Regions from separate parts of the Exiguobacterium sp. s127 genome, predicted to be linked through region 3. Evidence: riboswitches for the same ligand, from Rfam matches in the RefSeq annotation. Region 3 holds a riboswitch; each other region holds the start of a gene.
What was found. Region 3 has a riboswitch for S-adenosylmethionine ahead of KNP98_RS07440 (LLM class flavin-dependent oxidoreductase). Riboswitches for the same ligand answer to the same signal wherever they lie in the genome.
Positions count from the first base shown of each region.

Region 1: another riboswitch for S-adenosylmethionine. It lies ahead of KNP98_RS00500 (methionine ABC transporter ATP-binding protein); the one in region 3 lies ahead of KNP98_RS07440 (LLM class flavin-dependent oxidoreductase).
Region 2: another riboswitch for S-adenosylmethionine. It lies ahead of KNP98_RS12020 (alpha/beta hydrolase); the one in region 3 lies ahead of KNP98_RS07440 (LLM class flavin-dependent oxidoreductase).

Region 1 covers NZ_JACSMO010000001.1:108,951-111,147, reverse strand. The annotation lists gene KNP98_RS00505 (aminotransferase class I/II-fold pyridoxal phosphate-dependent enzyme) at 1-687, shown strand, start outside; SAM riboswitch class I at 750-856, shown strand; gene KNP98_RS00500 (methionine ABC transporter ATP-binding protein) at 940-1,953, shown strand; gene KNP98_RS00495 (methionine ABC transporter permease) at 1,943-2,197, shown strand, end outside.
Region 2 covers NZ_JACSMO010000009.1:64,168-66,364, reverse strand. The annotation lists gene ribD (bifunctional diaminohydroxyphosphoribosylaminopyrimidine deaminase/5-amino-6-(5-phosphoribosylamino)uracil reductase RibD) at 1-290, opposite strand, end outside; FMN riboswitch at 449-593, opposite strand; SAM riboswitch class I at 746-850, opposite strand; SAM riboswitch class I at 1,066-1,168, shown strand; gene KNP98_RS12020 (alpha/beta hydrolase) at 1,229-1,987, shown strand; gene KNP98_RS12015 (thymidine kinase) at 2,171-2,197, opposite strand, start outside.
Region 3 covers NZ_JACSMO010000004.1:158,072-160,268, forward strand. The annotation lists gene KNP98_RS07440 (LLM class flavin-dependent oxidoreductase) at 1-840, opposite strand, end outside; SAM riboswitch class I at 913-1,017, opposite strand; gene KNP98_RS07445 (DUF975 family protein) at 1,208-1,882, opposite strand; gene KNP98_RS07450 (DUF2325 domain-containing protein) at 1,950-2,197, opposite strand, start outside.

The DNA.
Region 1 (2,197 bases), on a different contig from region 3:
CGAGCCCGGATGTTGTTCCTCAACTATCCGAGTAATCCGACCGGTGCGACAGCGACGGCAGCGGCTTTTGAACAAACGGTCGCGTTCGCTGATGCACATGACATTTGCGTCGTCCATGACTTAGCGTACGGCGGGATCAGTTTCGATGGTCCGACGCGGAGTTTCCTCCAGACGGAAGGCGCTAAGCATGTCGGGATTGAGTTGTTTTCACTCTCTAAACGGTTCAACATGTCCGGCTTCCGGATTGCCTTTGCAATCGGTAATCCGTCCGTCATCGCGAGCATCGAAACATACCAGGAACACCTTTACGTCAGTGCCTTCACACCGATCCAGCATGCAGCGACGGTCGCACTTTCAAGCGATCAGACATGTGTCCGTGAACTGAGCGCCTTGTATGAGACGCGACGCGATGCGTTGTTCGGTGCATTAAACGAAATCGGCTGGGACGGACCGGTTCCCGGCGGTTCGTTCTTCGTCTGGCTCCCTGTTCCGTCCGGCTTCACGTCCCAAAGCTTCACCGATCACCTGCTCGACGAAGCGCATGTCGCCGTGACACCGGGTCATTTCTTTGGTACATACGGTGAAGGTTACGTCCGGATCAGTCTGATTGCCGATGTCGACCGACTCGTCGAGGCTGTCAAGCGAATCGGGACCCTTCAGCTCTTCCAAACCGCCGTTGCCGAATAATTCTGAAAAAACGTTTGACAGATGGGAATCATTTCCGTTAAAGTAAATCCCAACAGCATAGCTACTTATCGAGAGCGACCGAGGGATTAGGCCCAACGACGTCCGGCAACCACCAGTAATGGAACGGTGCCACATCCTACAGAACTTCTTTTGTTCTGAGAGATAAGTTACGAAATTCTACACTTCGTCGCTTTTTTCTGGTTGCTCTCTAACTGGAAAAAAGCGATTTTTTTGTATCGGGAGGGAAACATCATGATTGAGTTCGCACACATCACAAAACAATTCGTCCGTGACCGCACACCGATTTTTGCATTAAACGATGTCAACTTAACGATTGAACAAGGGGAAATATTCGGCATCATCGGTGAATCCGGCGCCGGAAAAAGTACACTCTTACGGTTGATTAACGGGCTCGAGACACCGACGAGCGGTACGGTCATAGTAGACGGAGCCAATCTATCACGTGTCTCCAAAACGTCTCTCCGCAAACTCCGTCTCCGGGTCGGTATGATCTTTCAACACTTTCAACTGATTCAGTCCCGCACCGTTGCCGACAATATCGAGTTCGCCTTAAAGGCTGCCGGTGTCAAACGGCGTGAGTTCCCGAAACGGATTCAAGAATTAACGGCACTCGTCGGACTCGAAGGATTCGAGACGAACTATCCGAGCCAACTCAGTGGTGGACAAAAACAACGCGTCGGCATCGCACGAGCGCTCGCCAACAATCCAAACATCTTACTCTGTGACGAAGCGACATCAGCGCTCGATCCCGTGACGACGCTCCAGATTCTCGATTTACTGAAAGATTTGAACGCCCGGCTCGGTTTGACGATCATCCTCATCACCCACGAAATCGACGTCGTCAAACAAATTTGTCACCGCGTTGCCGTCATGGCGCACGGTGAAGTCGTCGAAGTCGCTTCGACTTACGCCATATTTAGTCAAGCCGAACATCCGGTCACAAAACATTACGTCGATACGGCACTCCAAATCGAGTTACCGGAACGGATTTTACGGACGACACCCGGCAAAGTCATTCGACTTCAGTTCACGGGTGAAAAAACAGGTGAGAGTACCTTATCTGAAGCCATCAAACAATTCGATATCGCAGTCAGCATCCTGCATGGGAAGGTCGACTACATTCAGGACGTCGCGTTTGGCGTCTTAATCGTCAGTTTGACGGGACCGACACTGCACGTGAATCGTGCCTTAACCTGGCTCGAGGGACAGTTGCACGCAATCGAGGTGATTCAAGATGTCGCTTGACCGGTTTACGACAATGCTTCCCGACTTAACGAAAGCACTCGGAGAGACGGCCTTCATGGTTGGCATTTCACTCGCCTTCGCCATCATCATCGGAATTCCACTCGGGATTTTATTATTCATCACCGACCGCGGACTCTTTTTCCAAAACGTCTTCATTCGAACGACGTTGGACTTCGCCATCAACATCGTCCGCTCGTTACCATTCATCATCCTACTCGTTGCTTTGATTCCATTGACGCAACTC
Region 2 (2,197 bases), on a different contig from region 3:
CGATTGATTCCTGCTTCGAGGATTGCTTCCGTACACGGCGGTGTTTTGCCGTGATGATTGCACGGTTCGAGTGTCACGTAGAGATCGGCTCCGCGTGCTGCTTCACCTGCCATGAGGAGCGCTTCGACTTCGGCATGGGGTCCTCCCGCATAACGGTGGGCCCCAAAACCAACAATCCGCCCCTGTTTGACGATGACGCAGCCGACACTCGGATTCGGGCTCGTTTGACCGTTTAACATGTGTGCTAGTTGCATCGCATAACTCATGAATGTTTCCATTAATGTTTCCATTTTTTCCGCTCCTTTCAATAAAAAAGACGCCTCCTGTAAAAGGGGCGTCGTGATTGAAGGATTGACGAAATAAGCGTCTCGCGTTTCTGTTTTTACACATACAGAAACAGACCTTTCCCTGAAAACATTTTTTCAGAAAATGGCAGCAAGCGCATTGTTTCGTCCTTCTCCCATCCGGACTTTACCGTCGGCCCTGGAGTCTCACCAAGTCAGCCACAGTGCGTACACTGCAGGTCGCGGGCTCATCGATTTATCAATCGCATCACCGCCGGTTGGGATTTTCACCCTACCCCGAAGAACTGGTTATTGAGTTATACAGCTCAAGACTAGCACAGGTCATTCTAAAATACAAAATGAATTGTATTTCATTCTCTTTTTTTAGGAAAACATCAAAAAAAGGACCCTTCTCTTAAAAGAAAAGGATCCTTCCATCTGCACTAAGGCAGAATCCGCTCCGCTCATCTTTCAGACAAACGTCTGACGGAATTGGCACAGTACGACGTAAGAAGTCTGTTGCCGAGGTTTCGTAGGGCCAGTCCCTCCACCTCTCTCGATAAGTGCTACGGTATGAAGTTCATATGTGTGATGTTTCAAGTCGTTCTTATGTCGTGAATCTAATGCTTACACTACGGGGATTCCTTTCTCAAGTCAACCATATTTTCAAAATTAAACCAAATTACCCAGTTTATCAATTTCGACTTCTTTTTGACTTCTTGACAACGTATTTCAATCAATGCTATCCTCTTCACAATGATTATTCCGACAATTCCTATACGATATATCAAGAGTGGGCGAGAGATCTGGCTCTACGAACCCACGGCAACCTGCAACATGCAAGGTGCTCCGACCAGCAAAGCCGATGCTTTGGATGATACTTACGAGAATCTCGTAGTGCGCCTAAAGCACTACGAGTTTTTTAATAGAAGGAGGAACCCTTTATGAATTCATCATCACTCGTCCTGTTTGGCGCAGAAGCTTTTTTGATTGAACGAGGTCCAATCGGTATTTTACTGTCTCACGGTTTTAACGCAACCCCTCAAAGCGTCCGTACTGTCGGAGAGCAGTTTGCCGCTCAAGGGTTTACCGTGTATGCCCCGCGTCTCGACGGACACGGGACGAGCATCCGTGATTTCGAAGCGTCGACTGCTGAAGATTGGAAACAAAGCCTCCGCCAAGGGTTCGACGTCTTAACCAATCATTGTTCGTCCATTTTCATCGCCGGACAATCGATGGGTGCGACACTTGCCCTTGCACTCGTCGCGGAAGGATTACCTGCTGACGGATTGATTACGATCAATGCAGCGTTAGCGATTCCTGCCTATGAAGCATTATCTTTTGAAGACTGTCCACGCTACTTAAAAGAAAGTACCCCAGACATTAAACGTGAAGCGTTTGAAATCATCTATGACCAGGTCCCTGTCGTCTGCGCATCGGAACTTTTGACCTTGATTGACCAGACACGTCCACTCTTACCAGCCATCGAGATTCCAACACTTATTTTATATTCTGCCGAAGACCATGTCGTCCCGCCTGAAAGTTCGGATTACCTTTATCAAGTCATCGGTTCGACGGACAAACGGAGCTATTGCCTGCTTGACTCCTATCATGTCGCGACCCTCGATTATGATCAAGAAACGATTGTCCGCGAGGCAACACACTTTGTACACCAATATAGTCGTTTGACCCACACCGGTTGATGTCTTTCCTGCGCAAAAGCAAGGGATGAAGACTGTTTCGATGCGTGTTTCAAGCATCGACTAAGCCGTCCAGAACAATATGAATGCGCAAAAAAAATGGCCGATGCTCCCTTGAAACGATGGGAGTATCGGCCATTTGATTGATGCGGTCCTGACTGATGAATCAGTCCTTCGTTTACTTCATCAGTTCTGTTGCTGTTTCTTCCATTG
Region 3 (2,197 bases):
TTGTTCGAGTTGCGATTTACTGACGAAGTCGTCATACCCGGCATATCCGGCACCGTCTTCTTTAACGTTCGTAATCCGGTGCCATTCTTCGAGCGCCGCTTCTTCCGTCTCGCGACAGATGATGTAGGCCGCCAGTCCGAAACTCGCAAGCGGCTGCTTCCCGGTCGCCGCGCGGCGGGTTTTCATATCCGTAATTTTCGTCGCGACTTCATCGACCGTTCCTCCATGCATGACATAGGCATCACAGTGATTGACGATCGTCTGTTTCCCCGTCTCACTCTCACCACCAGCGTAGAGCTTGATTCCGGGACGCTGAACGGGTTTCGGGTGAAGCTCTGCCCGTTCCAGCTGATAGTACGCCCCATCAAAACTATAGGGTGATGCGTCCGCCCATAATCCTTTCATGACCGTCACGAATTCTTCCGTCCGGGCATATCGTTCGTCATGGGCTGTAAAAATCCCATTGTATTGACGGGCTTCTTCCTCCCACCAGGCCGAGACGACGTTGAGCGTAAAACGTCCGTTACTCAACTGATCGAGGTTCGCCGCCATTTTTGCTGTCGTCGCCGGATTATGAAAACCGGGCCGGACGGCTGTCATGATTTCCAACCGTTCCGTTGTCGCCGCAATCGCCGCTGCCGTCGTCCACGCCTCAAGACTCGGTTCGGCTATTCCTTTAATGTCGTTTAAGTTCAATTCTGCAATCAATGTCGTAGAAAAGCCAATCCGTTCTGCCGTCTGTGCGACTTGTTTCGCATAATCGAATGTCGCTGGCATTTGTTCCTCCTCGACGTTTCGTAACCAACCCCCGAAGATTGGTAACCAAAATCCGTATTCCATCCCCTGTGCCCCCTTTTTGCATAAAAAATCGCTCTTTTCGTTTAGAAAAGAGCGACGAATATCTACTGTCGGCTCTTATCTTCAAAGGAATAAATTCCTCTTGGAAGTAGCACCTTCCGCTCATGCGGGGTTGCTGAAGTGTCGTCGGGCCAGTCCCTCGACTTCTCGTGATAAGAATAATTGAAATTAGCGTACATCTTTTAGCAGAGTAAAGCAACCTTTAAACCTTCTTTTCCTATCGGAATTAAAAAACATTTGGAAAATCACTCTGTTTCTTGATACTTCTTTGTCTAGAAGCTAAAAACAGGAATTGCACATCGGTTTAAGATGGCAATCCCTGCTTTGTATGGTGCTGTTCAAAATCAATTCATTCTGGTGATACGAACGGTGAGTCATTGTGATTTGCATCCATCATGGCTGTCCGGTGACCAGTCGTCGAAACTTCTTCCCCACGCACGCGATCGTAGAACTTCGCGATTGTGACGCTGAAGTACGGGCCAATCCAGAGGAAACCGATTCCGATCGTAACAATTCCGAGCAAGAACCAACCGATGAACGAAAGGACGAGGAAAAACGCCTCTTTTTTGTGTCCATCCATCATTTGGCGTGAACGTGTAATGGCATCAAGGATGCCAATCGATGGTTCGTCCCGAATGATGTAATACGTCAACATGTAAGAGAATGACTTAATGATTCCTGGAATGATGAAAAGTAAGAACCATAGCCCTAAGAAAAAGGTTTGGACGATTGACACTCCAATGGCTTTCAAGAACATTTTGTACGGCTCAAACAAATCGGCGACTTTCGTCTGCTCGTCTCGGGCGACAGATAGGGCGAGCCATGACCATCCCATTGCAACCGGTAAGGTCAACACCGTCAAGAGCATACCAATCAAGTCGATAAATTGGAAATCCTCTTCGGGTGAGGACGCAAATCCGTTCGGAACGCCTTGAATGATTAAGAACAACAACATCATTAATGCCATGAAGCCCCATCGTCCCTGCAACGACTCGCGCGCTGCTAATTTTAATTGTTTTGACATCGAAAGATCCTCCTCAAAAATAAGTGCTACCTTTCTTTACGGTTTATTTTTGAGGAGGTTTCACTTTTTAACGCTCGTCTTTTAGTAAACGTTGGACCATTGCTTTTTCAAGTTGTTGCTGGCACGCCGTATACAAAGAGCGTCGTCCATCGAGTCGTTCAATCGCAAACGGAATATCGTGCTTTTTTGCTTGCACGAGGACATGTGCCGCTGCTGCGTGGGAGACGCGACTTTTGATGACGACAATCGCATCTGTCTTTTTCGCGAGACAGGCAATTTTTTTCGCAGCTTGGGCATCACCGCCAAGATGGATTA